Regions from separate parts of the Pseudoalteromonas sp. GB43 genome, predicted to be linked through region 1. Evidence: predicted binding sites of a transcription regulator. Region 1 holds the regulator's gene; each other region holds the start of a gene.
The links. The regulator LexA, encoded in region 1, represses DNA repair genes until DNA is damaged. The targets are predictions, from matches to a motif close to TACTGTATNNNNATACAGTA.

Region 2: ACRWSG_RS13840 (YebG family protein) is a predicted target of LexA. The motif match lies at 4,596-4,615, and genes of this name have one in related genera.
Region 3: ACRWSG_RS02275 (SulA-like leucine-rich domain-containing protein) is a predicted target of LexA. The motif match lies at 3,383-3,402, and genes of this name have one in related genera.

The regions. Positions count from the first base shown of each region.
Region 1 is NZ_JBPCHJ010000001.1:1,644,657-1,650,604, forward strand. It holds gene ctaD (cytochrome c oxidase subunit I) at 1-1,144, opposite strand, end outside; partial or broken gene coxB (cytochrome c oxidase subunit II) at 1,144-2,285, opposite strand; gene lexA (transcriptional repressor LexA) at 2,724-3,341, opposite strand; gene ACRWSG_RS07910 (PaaI family thioesterase) at 3,503-3,940, shown strand; gene ACRWSG_RS07915 (hypothetical protein) at 3,948-4,328, opposite strand; partial or broken gene ACRWSG_RS07920 (hypothetical protein) at 4,487-5,213, shown strand; gene ACRWSG_RS07925 (VOC family protein) at 5,188-5,541, opposite strand; gene ACRWSG_RS07930 (endonuclease) at 5,658-5,948, shown strand, end outside.
Region 2 is NZ_JBPCHJ010000001.1:2,910,777-2,916,724, forward strand. It holds gene ccmI (c-type cytochrome biogenesis protein CcmI) at 1-267, shown strand, start outside; gene ACRWSG_RS13825 (MlaA family lipoprotein) at 277-1,008, shown strand; partial or broken gene ACRWSG_RS13830 (EAL and HDOD domain-containing protein) at 1,072-2,296, opposite strand; gene putP (sodium/proline symporter PutP) at 2,667-4,178, shown strand; gene ACRWSG_RS13840 (YebG family protein) at 4,241-4,543, opposite strand; gene ACRWSG_RS13845 (ComEA family DNA-binding protein) at 4,790-5,083, shown strand; gene ACRWSG_RS13850 (DUF6170 family protein) at 5,111-5,413, opposite strand; gene dsbB (disulfide bond formation protein DsbB) at 5,413-5,931, opposite strand.
Region 3 is NZ_JBPCHJ010000001.1:492,779-498,726, reverse strand. It holds partial or broken gene ACRWSG_RS02295 (LysR substrate-binding domain-containing protein) at 1-571, opposite strand, end outside; gene ACRWSG_RS02290 (alpha/beta fold hydrolase) at 934-1,578, shown strand; gene ACRWSG_RS02285 (alpha/beta hydrolase) at 1,581-2,405, shown strand; gene ACRWSG_RS02280 (YchJ family protein) at 2,402-2,881, opposite strand; gene ACRWSG_RS02275 (SulA-like leucine-rich domain-containing protein) at 2,922-3,359, opposite strand; partial or broken gene ACRWSG_RS02270 (S9 family peptidase) at 3,662-5,588, opposite strand; gene ACRWSG_RS02265 (ATP-binding cassette domain-containing protein) at 5,738-5,948, shown strand, end outside.

The DNA.
Region 1 (5,948 bases):
CTGCCGGTGTAATCGCAAGCATCAAGCCAGAGAAACCACCTAAGGTGAATAACACAATAAAGGCGATGGCAAACATCATCGGAATTTCGAAGCTAATTGAACCGCGCCACATGGTGGCCACCCAGTTAAACACTTTAACGCCCGTTGGCACCGAAATGAGCATGGTGGCGTACATGAAAAACAACTCGCCTGCCACAGGCATCCCAGTGGTAAACATATGGTGTGCCCAAACGATAAAACTTAGCAGCGCAATCGATGAAGTTGCATACACCATAGACGCGTAGCCAAATAGCTTTTTGCGCGAGAAGGTAGGTACGATAGTCGATATAATGCCAAAGGCTGGTAAAATCATGATGTACACTTCAGGGTGACCGAAGAACCAGAAAATGTGCTGGAACATCACAGGGTCGCCCCCACCGGCTGCATCAAAAAAGCTGGTTGCAAAGTATTTATCGGTCAACACCATAGTGACCGCCCCTGCTAAAACAGGCATAACAGCAATTAACAAAAATGCAGTGATTAACCATGTCCAAACAAATAGCGGTAGCTTCATCCACGTCATACCCGGCGCTCTTAGGTTGACGATGGTCACGATAACGTTAATCGCCCCCATAATTGAGCTGATACCCATGATATGTACAGCAAATACAAACAGTGCGGTGTTGTCGTTACTGTAAGTGGTGGAGAGTGGTGCATAGAAAGTCCAACCAAACGCAGGACCGCCACCCGGCATGAGTAACGAAGCTAAGAGGATTAAAAATGCGAAAGGCAATATCCAAAAGCTCCAGTTATTCATACGTGGTAAGGCCATATCCGGTGCACCTATCATCATAGGTACCATCCAGTTTGCAAGCCCAGTGAACGCGGGCATAACGGCACCAAACACCATGATCAAGCCATGTACGGTAGTCATTTGATTAAAAAAGTGCGGATCGACTAACTGTAATCCAGGCTGAAACAGTTCAGCGCGGATCACCATTGCCATTGCTCCGCCAATTAAAAACATAGTGAGTGAAAAAATCAGGTATAAACTCCCGATGTCTTTATGATTGGTGGTGTAAAGCCAACGCTTAAAACCTTTAGCAGGGTGATGATGGTCGTGATGCGCATGCCCAGTTGCTTGCTCGTTAATAACGTTACTCATTAGTTCGCCTCCGCTGCTGCATCAATCGCGGCTTGAATTTGACTCGGTTGGATAACATCGCCGGTGTCATTACCCCACGCATTTCGCTTATAAGTAATAACCGCAGCAAGTTGCTTGATTGAAAGCTGTTTATCAAACGCTTGCATTGCTGTGCCAGGCTTACCGTGTAACACAATATCTATGTGATCTTTTACATCACCTAATACAATCGGGCTGCCTTTAAGTGCTGGAAATACGCCAGGTAGGCCCATACCGGTAGGTTGGTGGCATGCAGCACAACTAGCCATGTAGACTTGCTCACCCAAGGTCATAAGCTCTTCTTTCGGTAATGTTTGATCAAGCAAAGCAGCATCCGCTGCGGCCGCATTGGCTTTTTCTTGCTTAGCATCTGCAAGCCAATTAGCAAACTCATCTTCAGGTAAAGCTTTCACCACTACAGGCATAAAGCCATGATCTTTACCGCATAACTCAGCACATTGGCCACGGTACACGCCTGGCTCGTTAATACGTGTCCACGCTTCATTGATAAACCCAGGATTTGCATCCTTTTTAACCGCAAAATCAGGCACCCACCATGAATGAATTACATCGTCTGAAGTCATTAAAAAGCGAACTTTTTTATTGATAGGAAGTACTAGCGGTTTATCTACTTCAAGCAAATAATGTTCAGTTTTCTCTGCTTGGTTGTCTATTTGATCTTTAGGAGTAGATAGAATCGAGTAATAGGCAATGTCTTCACCCATGTACTCATAATGCCACTTCCACTGTGAGCCCGTCACTTTAATGGTGATATCGGCTTTAGAGGCATCTTCCATGGCAATTAAGGTTTTTGTGGCAGGCACAGCCATGGCGATTAAGATGACAAATGGAATGGCAGTCCAAAGTATTTCAACTTTTGTACTTTCATGAAATTGGGCAGGCTTATCCCTTTGGATTTACGGTGGTGTATTAAAGCCCAAAACATCACCGCAAATACGATGATGCCGATTACACAGCAGATAATAAATATCGTCATGTGTAACTCATAAACATTATTACTTATATCGGTCACCCCTTTACGCATATTGTATTGGCTATTTGCCAATGCAAGCTCAGGAAGTGCAAACAATATAAGCCACAAGGCGTAACGCAGTTTACCCATGTGACGGCTCCTTTAGATGCTATTGCAAGACGCAAAGCGAAAAGGCGATACAACAAGGTGCCCATTCGTTTTTCTTATTGTTCAGAGCGACTACGTATCATTTTGACCCACTTATGATACCGACCCCATGACTAACACCTCGCACATTTTTGTGTCTTTTTATTAATTAGGTGTTAATACAGTGTATTAACTAATTAGTTAAAAAATGACCAATAAGCAAGTTTTAATGATAATAAATGTTTATTTTGGTGCAGAAATAACAACTATAATCAGCGCTTTATTTAATGTTTAGGGGTAAAAAACGAAATATAAAAAGAGAGGAAAACTGCGCCATATAAGGCTTTAAATGAAGAGTAAGGATTCACAAATCCTAATTAAGTAGTAAAATTTCAGTGGCGCACCAAATTGAGTCAATTTGATGCACCAAATTGGGAACGTTTACATCCAGTCAGCGTTACGAATAACACCTACCGCTAACCCCTCGATGTTGAACGACTCATGCTCAAGGTCAACCTCAATAGGCGAAAACTCTTCGTTCTCAGCGTGTAAAAGTACTTTGCGACCCGCTTTTTCTAGACGCTTAACTGTTACATCTTCATCGACTCGAGCTACAACTACTTGCCCGTTTTCAGCAACTTGTGTTCTGTGTACTGCAAGCAAATCGCCATCCATAATACCAATGTCTTTCATACTCATACCATTTACACGCAGTAAGAAATCGGCTGCAGGTTTAAATAATGAAGGATCAACTTGGCAGTGACTTTCAACATGCTCTTGCGCCAAAATAGGTTCACCAGCTGCAACACGACCAATTAAAGGTAAGCCTAGTTGCTCTGGCTCATCTTCTTCAATTAACTGAATACCGCGACTCGCCCCAGGCTTCATTTTGATCATGCCTTTTTTAGCCAGTGCTTTTAGGTGTTCTTCAGCAGCGTTGGCACTTTTAAAACCTAATGTTTGAGCTATTTCAGCACGCGTAGGTGGCATGCCTGTATCTTTAATAAAGACTTTAATTAGTTCTAAAATTTGCGATTGGCGTTTAGTTAATGGGCGCATACAACTGGTTTTCCATACAGTACATTTAACTGTGAGTATATACAGTTATTTGAAAATCGCAAATTTAAATTAACCCCATCATATTGCTACAAAACTAACATTGAACCACACCGAAAGATGCCATAAGGTATTAGCTTTAATTAGCAGGCTAAGGAAACACAATGAGTATTTGGCACCACCCAATCACGTTAGAGCTTTGCAAAGAGCTAGAACAAGGGATCACCGGTCAAGGCACTTTAATGAAAACTATGGGCATTGAGGTGACTGAAATTGGTGATGATTATTTAATGGCAACTATGCCTGCTATTCCTGAGCATCATAACCCTATGGGTATGGTTCATGGCGGAGCAAACGTTGTATTAGCAGAGACAGTGGCAAGCTATGCAGCCAATTTCGTGGTTGATTTCAATAAGTTCTATGCTGTTGGCCAAGAAATTAATGCCAACCACATGAAAGCGTCACGCAAAGGAACGTTAACAGCAACAGCAAGACCGCTGCATTTAGGTAAGCGAACATCTGTTTGGGATATTAAAATTACCAATGCCGCAGGAGAGCTTTGCTGCGTATCAAGAATGACCGCAGCTGTTGTAGAGCGATAAATTCTGGCTATTTTTCGACAGGATAAATAGTAATTTCAATCCCTGCGCCAATTGCAGAGATACGTAACAAGGTATCGGCATGCAGGGGTTGGTTAAAGCATTTAGGCGAATTACCTGATTCAAAGCCTATATCAAATGTACGCTTTGAGCACGATAACCACTGTTTTAATGCATTGCGCGAGCATGACTCAATAAGCTCGCAAAGCTGGTTAATGGCTTTATCTGGAGAGCTGATATCTGCGGTTGCTTCAATACGTGCTAGTTGGCGGTATTCATCTTGGTCATAATGTAAAACCATGGCGTTTTTCTTCAAATCAGCAACAAGCGCACTAATATCGTGCTTTGATTCAAGCTCCAGATCTACATTTAAAAATTGAATTTCCGACATACTCTCGTTTTTACCCTCTATTGATATCGACTGAAACTTTAACTCAGTTTTGTATATATACCAAATCTAGAATACAGTTAATGCGACATTATGCCGCATTGGCAATCTAGCTAAACAACCTAAAATAGCGCCCACATAACAATAATAACGGGGTAATTATGAATAAACGCCTGTTTAAGTATGCTCGTAAAGGGCATAAATGGCTTGGTTATTTACTTGCTTTACAGATTCTTTTTTTGGCTTTTAGGTGGGCTTGTGATGAGCTCATTACCACTTGAAAAAGTGCATGGTAAGCATCTGGCTAATCGCAGTTTAAGTAGCCCATTTTTATTGTCGGACTACCCTGCTTCAATTGATAAAATAACAGCGCAATTTGAGCAAATCGAAGGTATTAAATATAGCCATTTTTTAAATACCCCGATTATAGAAGTTACATCCTCTAGCGGTACGTTTACTTTTGATGGCAGAACAGGTGCTAAAATGCCTGCACCGAGTAAAGCGCAAATCATTGAAAATGCGCAAGCTCACCTGCTTATTGACGCAAAAATAACGCAAGCGCAGTTATTAACAAAAGGGCCAAGAGAGGTCGGCCGCAAAGCCAATGTTTGGCAAGTTAGCTTCGATGATTGGTTAACAACAACCTTATATTTAGATAGCCAAACCGGTAACCTTATTACTGTGCGCAGCACCCTGTGGCGGGTTTTCGACTTTTTCTGGATGCTACACATTATGGATTATGATGAGCGTGAGAACTTTAACAATCCACTACTCATCAGCTTCTCGGCCACCAGCGTACTATTTTGTATTACAGGAGTTCTCTTGTTACTACAAAACGTTCGAATTAAACGTAAAAAGCCAGCTACACGTGTTGGTCAATCAAAATAGGATTGCCATCTGGGTCGGTGATAATAAAACTCGCGTCACCGGCCTTTTGTATTTCTAATCCTTGTTGCTGAAATTGTGCAGCTAATTGCTCAAAGGTTGCAAATTCATCCAAAGCTTCAGCATTTTGATCCCACCCTGGGTTAAAGGTCAGCATGGTTTTGTCGAACATACCTTGAAACAAACCAATTAAATGTTCACCGTTTTTCATAATTAGCCAATGCTGTTCTATCTCCCCGGCAAACTCGTTGAAACCTAGCTTTTCATAAAACTGCTTTGAAGCACGAATATCTTTTACATTTAGACTTACAGAAAAAGCACCTAATAACATAGTTGTAATTCCTTTAATTAAAACGGCCTAACAACTATAGCTGAGTTGAAAAACTTTTCATTTTTAGAATAGTCGCTCTAAAATAGCGCTTCCTGTAGTTCACTGATGTGATGGATATGCGTTTATTTCTATACTTAGCCCTGTGTTTTATTTTCACTTTTCCTATATCCGCTAAAGAATTTTCGAGCTTTTACAGTGCCAAAAAGCATTTAATTAAGAATCTACCAAGCAACAGTAAAAGCTTATATTGTGGCTGCGACATAAAGCGCCAAGGTAAAAAACTTGTGCCAGATCCTAATGCGTGTGGTTATATTCCTAGAAACTCTGTCACCCGCTCAGGAAAAGAGAATGCACGCGCAAAAAGAATAGAATGGGAGCACATTGTGCCTGCCTGGGAGTTTGGTCAT
Region 2 (5,948 bases), 1.3 Mb from region 1:
GCAAAAGCAGCCAGTGATCCACAGATGCCATTAGCTGTGGTAAAAATGACGGAATACAGCTTTCCGCTAACAGTGACATTGAGTGATTCGAATGCAATGGTTGAAGGTCTGAATTTATCAAGTGTCGATAAAATTATTTTAACTGCGCGTTTATCAAAAGATGCAACTGTGGTAACTTCTAGCGGCGAGTTGGAAGGCAAGTCGGGTATTTTAGAACGTGCGAACGTTAAAGAGTACGCGTTGCTAATTAATGAGTTAATACCGTAAGGATAGCCGATGTTTAGGCACAGTATATTTTTTATCTTTTTTGTAGTGCTTGCAGGATGCGCACAAATACCCGAAGAAAAAGCGGATGAGCGAGATCCGTTACAGTCGTTTAACCGTCCTATGTATGATTTTAATATGGACGTGCTTGACGCCTATATTCTTCGACCAGCAGCTGTTGGCTACGTTACAGTAACGCCAACACCCGTAAGACGTAGCATTGTTAATTTTACCGATAACATCACCGCACCAACGGATATGGTCAATGCTGGTCTGCAGGGTAAGCCTGGTAATATGGGTATTAGCTTAGCGCGCTTTTTAGTGAACTCTACAGTAGGTCTACTCGGTTTTTTTGATGTTGCTTCATCGCTGGGCTTAGAAATTGTCGATGAAGATTTTGGCCAAACTCTTGGTGTATGGGGAGTGGGTGATGGTGCTTACTTGATGATCCCTGGTATGGGACCAAGTACCGCACGAAACCTAACTGGTGATGTTGTTGATAATTTCGTATTACCTGAAATAACACTAACAACACCTCAAACAATATTAGTGTTTGCACTTAAAGCGGTTGAAGCCCGTGCTTCATTAATGCCACAAGAGAGCCTATTAAATGAGTCGCTAGACCCTTATATCTTCATGAAGGATATCTACTTCCAGCGTCAACTATATGAGCTACATGATGGTAATCCGCCACTAGAAAAAGAACCAGATGACTTTGACGAAGACTTCTTAGAGAATCTTTAAAAGTGTTAAATAAAAATGCCAGCAATTGCTGGCATTTTTATATCGTTAAGGGATGGGTATTCATCAGTCCCCAAACACACTCATTTGGTCATTAGACCAACTTAATGCATCATGGTAAGCGTCCGGTACTTCTTCAGGTTTAAGTCCAAGTTGTTGTTGGATTTCTTTCGCTTTTTCCCAATTTGCTTGCTCATAAAATTTTACCAGCTTTAAATACGTTGCTAATAAGCCTTCATCTTTGAGTAGCGCATCTTTAATTTCAATAGTCAGCGGTAACTTGTTCATTACACTTGGCATATCTTCGTCGAGGATTGCATCCATTAACGACATCATACCCGTTAAAAATGCCATACCAGTATCTCGCATTTTGCCGTGGCTGATTGCCAATAATTCAGCAAACCGAGCACGGGTCAATGAAAGACGAATTAGTTCGGCTGGCTTATCTGCTGCGACTTGCGCTGCAAATAAAAGTGATAAGAAACGTTTAATTTCTTCACTTCCTAATACAATAAGCGCTTGTTTAATTGTGCTGATTTCAGCGCGACGTTTAAAAAGTCGCTGAGTTTGAGTAGCGTAGCAACTTATAAGATAAGTTAACGTCACGTTCAAACACCTCAGTGATTTTTCTGAGGTTTAAATCAATACTCGATGTTTCATATAGAAGCTCGGCAAGAGCCATCTCTGATGGCGGCAAAGTTTTGCTTTGTACCATCTCAGGTTTTGAAAAGAAAAACCCTTGGAAGTAGCTAAAGCCCATTTCTAGGGCAAGCTGATACTTTTCGTATGTTTCAACTTTCTCAGCAAGCAACTTTATGTGTGGATACGGCTTAATAGCCTCGATGATCGCTTTTATTGAGTCTACATCACAAGTTAGAAAGTCAATCTTAATAATATCGATGTAAGGATAAAAGTGTCGCCATACAGGTTGGTGAATGTAATCATCAAGTGCAAGTATATAGCCTTTTTCTTTTAGATCTTTAACTAATGCCAGTAGACGTTTACCTGGTTGGATTGTTTCTAATATCTCTACTACCACCTGCTCTTTACCAAGTAAAAGTGGATAACCCTTTTGCAAGGTTTCTAGAGTAAAGTTGATATAAGCAGGTTTGTTATCCGTTAAATCCTCTAAACCAAAATTAAATTGGCTGCCTTCAATAAGTCGTGACGTTGCTTCATCGCCATCAATATCAGGAAAAACATTGTCTACGCCATCTCGAAATAAAAGCTCGTAGCCAATTAGTTTTTTATCCCTGTCTAAAATAGGTTGGCGTGCAGCGTAAAAATACATAGTCCAAACATGTCCACATCTGTTAATTCATTTACTTCTCGCAATATATTGCATTGTGCCTGAAATAGCATTAGCTAAATGTTCATTTGCGAGGAAAAGTTATTATTTTATTAAGAATTAAAGACTAGGATAATTTGCAGATAAATTCTATAACTTGCGATTAAATATAAGAAAAATGTTAGATAAAAGTTGAAAAATTGAGCTTTGTCATTTATCTGCTTGATTGGAGTTAAGGGGGGTAAGCATGATATAGTCGTGGGTGATATAGGTTTTTACCCCAATAATGTCTTTAAATTAAATAACTTGCGAGTCATTATTCGGATTAAAAGCCAACATTAAACAACTTTTGGAGGCTAATTTGGAAACAGGAATGATAATTTCGTTAGCATTGTACTTCATCGTCATGTTGGGGATTGGGCTATATGCTTATAAGCAATCTACCGACGATGTATCAGGCTATATGCTAGGTGGTCGTAATTTATCACCAAGTGTTGCTGCGCTTTCAGCTGGCGCATCTGACATGAGTGGTTGGCTGCTAATGAATATACCAGGTGCAATGTACTTGTTTGGTTTAAGTAAGGTTTGGATTGCCATTGGTCTAGTACTCGGTGCTTGGGCTAACTACTTCTTAGTCGCGCCTCGCTTGCGTGTTTACACAGAAAAGGCGAATGACTCAATCACCATTCCTGATTACTTCGCAAACCGCTTTGATGATAATAAGAATATTCTGCGTGTTATCTCTGCGATTGTAATCATTGTTTTCTTTACTTTATATACCTCATCAGGTGTTGTTGCAGGTGGTAAGTTGTTCGAAAACTCATTTAATATGAGCTACGAAATGGGTCTATACATCACAACAGGTGTCGTCGTGTTATATACCTTGTTTGGTGGCTTCTTAGCCGTGAGCCTGACTGACTTTGTACAAGGTTGTATCATGTTTATCTCGCTGCTGGCTGTGCCAATTGCGACGTTTACCATGCTTGATCAGCCAGTTATGGATACACTTGCCAATGCACGCTATGACTTATTATTAAGCTCACCAAAAGAATCAGAAATTCATGCACTTAATATGATGGATTGGTTTGCAGGTGGTTCGACTATAGCGATTATTTCAGCAATGGCATGGGGCCTTGGTTATTTTGGTCAGCCACATATTATTGTGCGTTTTATGTCTGTACGTTCAGTGAAAGATATGCCAACCATGCGTCGTGTGGGTATGTCGTGGATGACGCTATCAGCAATTGGTGCTGTGCTAACTGGTCTATTTGGTGCTGCTTATATGCTTGAAAACCAAATGCCTATTGATGATAAAGAAACTATTTTCTTAGTGTTGTCTGAGCTTATCTTCCATCCTTTAATTGCCGGTTTCTTATTGGCAGCAATTTTAGCAGCAATTATGAGTACCATCTCTTCACAGTTGTTAGTGTGTTCAAGCTCTTTAACTGAAGATTTCTACAAAATTTACTTAAACCGTAGTGCATCTCAAAAAGAATTGGTTTTAGTTGGTCGTATTAGTGTTATCTTAGTTGCCTTATTTGCTATTTACCTAGCTTATGACCGTAATAGCTCTATTTTAGACTTAGTAAGTAATGCATGGGCTGGTTTCGGTGCAGCATTTGGTCCACTGGTGTTACTGAGCCTTTACTGGAAGCGCATGAACTTACAAGGGGCTATTAGTGGCATGGTCGTTGGTGCAGCAACAGTGCTGTTTTGGATATACGCGCCAATTACTGTGGACGGCCAAGCACTAAGTGCAATCATTTATGAGATTGTCCCTGGCTTTATTTTATCAACAATAGCCATTGTTGTTGTTAGCCTTATGACGGCTGAGCCGAAAAAAGAAATTACAGACTTATTTGATGAAGTTGAATCGTCACTGTAGTTTTTAATTAAACACAAAAAAGGGCAACGGATGTTGCCCTTTTTTATGATCTAAATTTGCGTTTAGCTTGCCGCTTTTTCTTTTATATCAGCAACGTTATCGTCTGACTTTGCTTTTTTAGGTTTAGCTTGAGCGTCTTTTGCACCTTTAAGTACCGCCATAAATTGGTCTTTTTCTTTTGCCATTTCAAGCGCCAGTGACTCAATTTGTTGCTCGCTTAATGGTACATCAACTTTTTCAAGCATAAGTTCTAATGACTCAGCAATGTCGAGCATTTTGTCATACGCATCAGCTTCTTTCTTAGTAGTAAACGTCATGCGCTCGACTCCGTTTCTTTCTACAACATATTTAACAACAACAGCCATGATTTCTCCTGCATTTAAGCCTGGCATTGCAGCGTAAAATCGCTGCTAAGATTACTGTTTTTATATACAGTAATGCTTCGAGCCTTACTTTGCAAGTAACTTGAGAAAATTTTTATTTAGTAAATTTGACAATACTTTGTGTATTAGCTTTATTTAAAATGTTACCCAAAGTTAAACACAAGCGATGGAGTGAGTGTTGGGTAATCGCTAACTATCAGTCCAAACAAGGGCGTCATGGAGGAAATTATGAAATTACTATCAAGTATTTTACTTGCCGCTACTCTTGCATTACTACCTGCTACACAGGTATCAGCCGAAACACCAACCAAAGCAACACAAGTTAAAATGCAAAAGCTGAGTATTAATAAAGCCAGCATTGAGCAGCTAACTCAATTACCGGGTATTGGTGAATCAAAAGCGAAAGCGATTGTCGAGCATCGCACCAAGCAAGGCTCATTTAAGTCGCTAGAACAATTAAAAGAAGTAAAAGGAATTGGTGATAAGCTATTCGCTAAACTTGAGGGGAAAATTACACTATAAATAGCAGGTTATCACCTATACAGGGCGTTATTCGCCCTGTTTAAATTCATTGATAGCCTTGTCTAAATGCGCTAACGCGAACATGTTTTCGATAGGTGTTGTGATAAGAGGGTAACTTAAACCTGCTAACAACAACCAAGGAATAAGCATCCACCCTTCAAAGTAAGCTAAACCTAAAAATAATGGCGCTAAAAAGGCAAGCTTACATACCGATAAAATGATCTTTTTGCTCGGGCTTAAATGAGCTAAAGCAAGAGCAATAATCTGCTGGCGTTGCCTTACTTTAAAGTTTTTTAAAGTAGGGATTTGGCTAGTAAAAAAATAAATCATTATAGCGACTTTTTGCTCACTAATCGGCTAACTAAAACAGCCACAAATACCACTGAAAATGCTGCAAAAATCACTTCCATCCATGCCGGCATGCTCATTGAAGCAAACTGCCAATCGATATTGCCACAATCACCAGTGGCAGCAAAGAAGCTAGGGATCCATTCATGCAAAGGCATAAAACTTGGGAAGTTAGGTTCAAATGCACAGCTAAATGCAAACGGGTCGGTATTGTTTTGCATTGCAATGTGTTCTTTAGCAATAAAGTAACCCCAAATTGCTGAGATACCCCAAGTGGCAAATGCGACTAAGCGAACAACCATACTTTTTGGGTTAATCGCACCAATCACACCCGCTGCAAGTAAGCCTAAAACAGCGGTGCGCTGATAAATACACATGATGCATGGCTCAAGTCCCATGTTGTATTGAAAAAACAATGCTGTGACTTCAAATGCGAGTGAAATAAACGCTAGTAATAACCAAGGTGTTCTTTTAGTTGCTAATTCTGCTAACCAATTCATGAAAGATCCAATTTCAA
Region 3 (5,948 bases), 1.2 Mb from region 1:
TTTCGTTTTTTAAATCAAGGGCGGTGACATAGGCTTTTTTTGCTAGCTCATGATCCGGTGCAACGATTAGTTTTAATTTAAAATCAAACAGGTGAGCATACTCAAGTTGATCGGGTTCACGAATATCAGAAGTCAGCACTAGATCTAATTCATCATTAATTAAATCTGGAATGGCGTCGTAACTAAAGCCGCGCTCGTAATCAATTTTAATATCAGGCCAAAAATTATTAAATTCTTTGATGGTTGGGAGCAACCAATGAAAGCAGGCATGACACTCAACGCTTAAACGTAAATTTGAGATTGGCTGGTTAAGGCTTTCTTTTAACCGACATTTTGTTGCCTCAACACGAGGTAATACTTCATTAGCAAGCTCCAGAAGTAGCATACCTTGCGGAGTAAAACGCACAGGCTGTGTTTTACGTTCGAACAGCTGGCAATCTAACTTATTCTCGAGATCTTTAATTTGATGCGATAAAGCCGATTGAGTTAAAAACAACTCACGGGCGGTATTGACCAAAGAGCCTGTTTCTTTAAGGGTCGCTATGGTTTTTAGGTGCTTTATATCAATCATCTTTAAAAAATCTCATGGAAAATGTGAGTCTAACTCAGATTACGAACATACTACGCCTTAGAATTTGTTTTTTCAACGTCTAGACGTCTAAAATATGTGGTTATTTTAACTGCTTTTTTACAATACGCCTTTCGATAAATTATTGACAGCGTTGTCATGTTGTTTTTTGTAGTTTAACTATGAAATTCCATGAATTTACCTCAAGTTGAAACTAGCCGTTTAAATCGTGATACAGCTTGCGATTAGTAATTTGATATTTAATTAAAATTACTGAGAGTAGGGTTTAGTTGTTTGTTAAGATGTTATTTTTTAAGGTGTTATTATCTTCTATTAGGTGTAACGTGATTTTTAAAGGAATGCTTGTGATACGTACCGTACTTTTACTCTGTGCATGCTGGGTTTTGCCTGTTTGCGCTGGCACTATTTACAGCCAGTTTCCAACAGAGATTGACCCGCATGGTCACTATGTTTTTTATTCACATGGTTTTATCGTCGAAGGGACAAACCCTAAGCCTGTTCACAAAACCTTTGGTGTTTATGACTTTATTGCAGTAAAAGAAGCACTGACAGATGAGAGCTATCATTTAATTGCCTATCACAGGCCAAAAGGTACTGAGCCATTTACGTTTGCGAAAAAACTCGCTGCAGATGTTGAAGCATTGATCAGTGCCGGTGTTGCTGAGTCGAACATTAGTTTGGTTGGTTTTTCACGTGGCGGGGCATTATCGATACTCGCAGTCAATGAACTTAAACGTACACATATCAACTTAATTATATTGGCAGGTTGTGCAGCGTTTATAAAAAATCACACATCAGTTAAGGCTTATGGCAAGGTGTATTCTATCTTTGAGCGCTCAGATCAGGTTGGCTCTTGCCAATTTTTAATTGATAGAAGTGACGTAACCAAGTTCGAAGAAATAAGCATTAATACAGGGCTCTCCCATGGCGCATTTTATAAACCAAAAGATGAGTGGCTGTTACCAATTAAGAAGTGGCTAAAGGATTAACTATGCCTTATTTACTGTTAGTTATTGTGATCAGTGTTTTGAGTGTGAGCTCTGTAAGCAATGCTGAGCCGTTTACTTTGCCACGTACTAATACTGTGTTACTTAAAGATAAACATACCAAAAACGAATACCCGATTACGATTAAATTGCCACGCAGCTACCAAAAGCAGAACCAGAAGCGCTACCCAGTTGTTTACCTATTAGATGCAAACTACAGTTTGCCAATTGCCTCTGGTGCTAGTCGCTTTATGATGAATTCGGGGGCTATAGAGGAGGTAATTATCGTTGCAGTTGGGTATCAAAAAGGTGTATCTGGGCTCAATAGCCGTATTTATGACTATACGCCATTTGAAGATAAAAATTGGCAGCGTAAAACAGGCGGAGCAAGTCAGTATCTAAATTACCTAAAACATACTGTATTGCCTCATATTGAGGCTCACTACAGAACAACCCAAAAAAGTACGTTAGTCGGTAACTCACTTGGCGGTTTATTTGCGGCTTATACCTTATTCACTGAGCCTTCGCTTTTTTCAAATTATATTATCGGCAGTCCTTCAGTGTGGTTTAAAGAAAACTCAATATTAGCTATGGCTGTAAAACCAGCTGCCAACACAACAAAAGTTTACATCGCAGTGGGTGAACTTGAAGAAAGCGAAGGTGAAAAAATGGTGTCGGGCGCAAGGCAATTAGCAGCTAAAATTAATAAACAAAGCGGCGCGCTGGTTATAACAAATTTATTTGTTATTCCTCAGGCACGCCATGCAACCGCATTCCCAACAACGATTACCCAAGCCTTAGACTGGATTTACCAGGTTAATGGTAACTAAAGAGCGTGACACTTTTTATATTTTTTGCCGCTACCACAAGGGCACTCGTCGTTACGGCCTATTTTAATATCTGCAACTGGCGTTATATCACCGTCTAGGTAACGCCATAGGCCATCTTCTTTAATAAAACGCGACTTCTCGTGTAACTCACAATACAAGTTTTGATAAAAGTAATTAGCTTTAAATTCTACAAAACCTTCTTGCTCGTTATGTTCAGTATCTAAAACACTTAGCTTGGTAAAACGGCAGCTATTAGCAAAATCTTTAATTTCGCGAACAGGGTTAGCGGCTTGCTGGCTTTGTGCATAGGTACTAAATACATATTTTGCATCTTTTAGTGCGTAAGCACTAAAACGAGAACGCATAAGTTGCTCTGGCGTATCAGCTTGGCTTGCACCTGTATGAAAAGGCTGGCAGCAAAGCTCGTAAGTCGATTCGCTGCCACAAGGACAAAGGGAGTGTGTGAGTGATGTCATAACAACTTACCTAAAACTATAAATTGTTATTTTAACAAGCCTATTGTGGCTGCGGTACTAAATTGTTTAATTGAGCGCTTTTTGTAAAACAATAAAATTTAGCAGATGCCTGCTCAAGGTTTAAGTTCATCGAATCAAGTTGATGATTGTTTACAATATCTGTCCATGTGATCACAGCAGCAAAATTACCGTTATGTAATGCTGAACTAAGAACATACTCAAGATTAACTAAATGTTTTTGTCTGATCACAAGAAGTTTGCTGGTATCAATCGAACACGAATCTAGTAAGGCTTTACTAGGAACATGATCAGGAGCAATTAGCAGTGTCCATGCATTTTGGCTATTGTAATGATGCAATACTTTTAATAGCTCAAAGGTTGCTGAAATTTCGTCTTCAATTTGAATTAAATTAACAGACGCTTTGTCGTTATCTTGTTGATAGCTTTTAACTGTTCTTAAGGTAATTGGCTGTAACATAACTTTCACTCACTGGTTGTTTATACAGTATGTGTATACAGTAGTTTATACAGTGTTTTTGCGCAAGTACTTTTTTGCTATTTTTTAACCAATGATTCAGTTTTATTTTAATAAAAACAATTTAATTGTTATTTAACAATGGTTTATAGTTTTGGTTTGAAGGTGGAAAAAGGTGAAAAATTTATCATTAAAGATATACAGTATTTTATACAGTACTGTGTAAACTGCTAAATTTTGATTCTATACAGGTGTTTTGCATAAAAAAGCCGGCATAATACCGGCTCTTTAGCTTTGCAATTTTGCTATTTATCTAAGTAGGTATTTAAAAACTCAAGGTATGCATTTGAGGCTTTTATGCGGTTTTCTTTTTTAGTAAAACCATGGCCTTCATCATCAAATAATACATATTCGACAGGCACACCATTTGCCTTTACAGCGGCAACAAGTTCATCGCTTTCAACTTGTAAAACGCGTGGGTCGTTAGCACCTTGGATCACCATTAATGGCTTGGTGATGTTTTTAGCATGAAATAGTGGCGAAATGGCACGGTGACGTTCACCGTCTGTCGCGGGGTCGCCCATTTCATCATACAGTGCCTTTTTAAAGCTTTCCCACCATGGTGGAATCGAGTTTAAGGTTCTAACCCAGTTTGTTACACCAAATATATTAATGCCTACTTTGAACTCTTCAGGTTCAAAGGCAAGTGCGGCGGCGGTCATAAAGCCACCATAGCTGCCCCCCATGATGCCAATTTTATCAGCATCAACCCAATCTAGGCTTTGCAGGTGTTTTTTACCGTAAACAATATCTTGTAAATCGTCAGTGCCATGCTTTTTATCATCTAAATGGAAGAAGGTTTTACCATAGCCTGAGCTGCCACGGTTATTAACTGCAAAAATGGCATAACCATGATTGACTAAATGCTGCTGCATTGCACTATAGCCTGTACGACTTTGGTCGCCAGGACCGCCGTGCACCCAAACTAAAGCTGGTACTTTGTTGTTGCTGTTAGCTTGCTTAGGCTTATATAAAACCCCGGGGATTTCTAAACCATCAAAGCTTTTAAAGCGCACAATTGTGCTTTCAACCAAGTCATTTTGATTAATTGCATCACTTAATGTGTTGGTTAACTGTTTAGCTTTTGATTCTCCGAGTTGCCAAACAAATAGGTTACTTGGTGAGGTATCTGAATTTAAATAAAACGCCATGGTCTTTTCATCAGCTGAAAAGTTCACACCACGTAAGTTACCAGCTGGCAGCGATGGCATGGCAATACCTTTACCTGTGGTGGTATCAATTATCGACACTTTAGTGCTTGCGTCAGCATTAACACCGCTTACTTGATAACGACCAGATTTAGAGAAGTAGATAAAACTCACATCCCACTCATCTTTGAGGGCAGGGCTGTGCTCGCCGGTCGTTAAGTCATAGCGCCACACCTCTGCAAACTCACCTTTGGCGTCGGTTGAGTAATATAATGATTTACTGTCTCTGGAGAAGGTTTCTGGGCCATATTTAGCGTCGTCGTCATGACGGGTAATGAGCTCTGGTTTCAGTGTTTTTTTACGCGTATCGAGAATAAATACATCGCTGTCTTTGTTCGAATTGTTTTTCGATAAAGCAATAAAGCGGCCGTCAGGGCTGATCGCACCGACATCTAGCCCCATGGTATTTTGATAAACAGGCGTTACTTCATAGCTATTAGCATCAACACGATATAGGTCCATAAACTTAGCATCACGCTGATTGCTGGTTATAAAAAAGTGTTTACCGTCTTCTGTGAAGCCTGCAAATCCTGCACGGGTTTCTTCACCTGGCGTAAGATCTTTAACTGTGCCGTCTGTTTCGCGAACATAGATGTGATAACGCTCGTTACCGCCAGAGTCTTTAGTAAATAGTACGCGCTCATCTTTAGGGAAATAAGCCACAGCATACGTACTGTCTTCAAAGTCTGTTAAGCGAGTTTTTTTGGCGGTTTTTATATCTACTTCGTATAGGCTATAAATACCGCTTTCGTCACTGCTAACGAGTATTTTTGTCGCCTTTTGGTGAAAAGCTGCTGCCCATGATTGAGGTTGTATCAAAAAAGGTTTCAGCGTCATACTGTTTAACAGTTTGGCTTTGTTGCACGCTTTCGGTGCTGCTAGTTGATGGGGTTGATTGTGAACATCCTGCAAGCGCCAGGCTAAGTGCGCATGCAACAGCTGCTAGTTGAAAACTCGGTTTCATTGTAATTATTCCTTGTTAATTTTTCGTTATCAAGTGTTGCCTGTTCATAATCTAAACGCAAGTTTTACCCGTTCGATATTTGTTACAAATCATGTAAATAAATAGGGACATGAGTGTGCTACTATTTTTTCATTATTAAAGGAATAAACATGATTGAAATTAACAACCTCAATAAGCGCTTTGCTTCAGCCCACGTTTTTGAAAACTATAATAAGCAATTTCAAGGTAAACGAGTTTGTTTACAGGCAGCCAATGGCAGAGGAAAAACAACATTACTGATGATGCTAGCTGGCCTTGAAAAGCCACAATCAGGGCAGGTTTTATATAATAATGAAGCATTAAAATCGCCGCAAAACATTG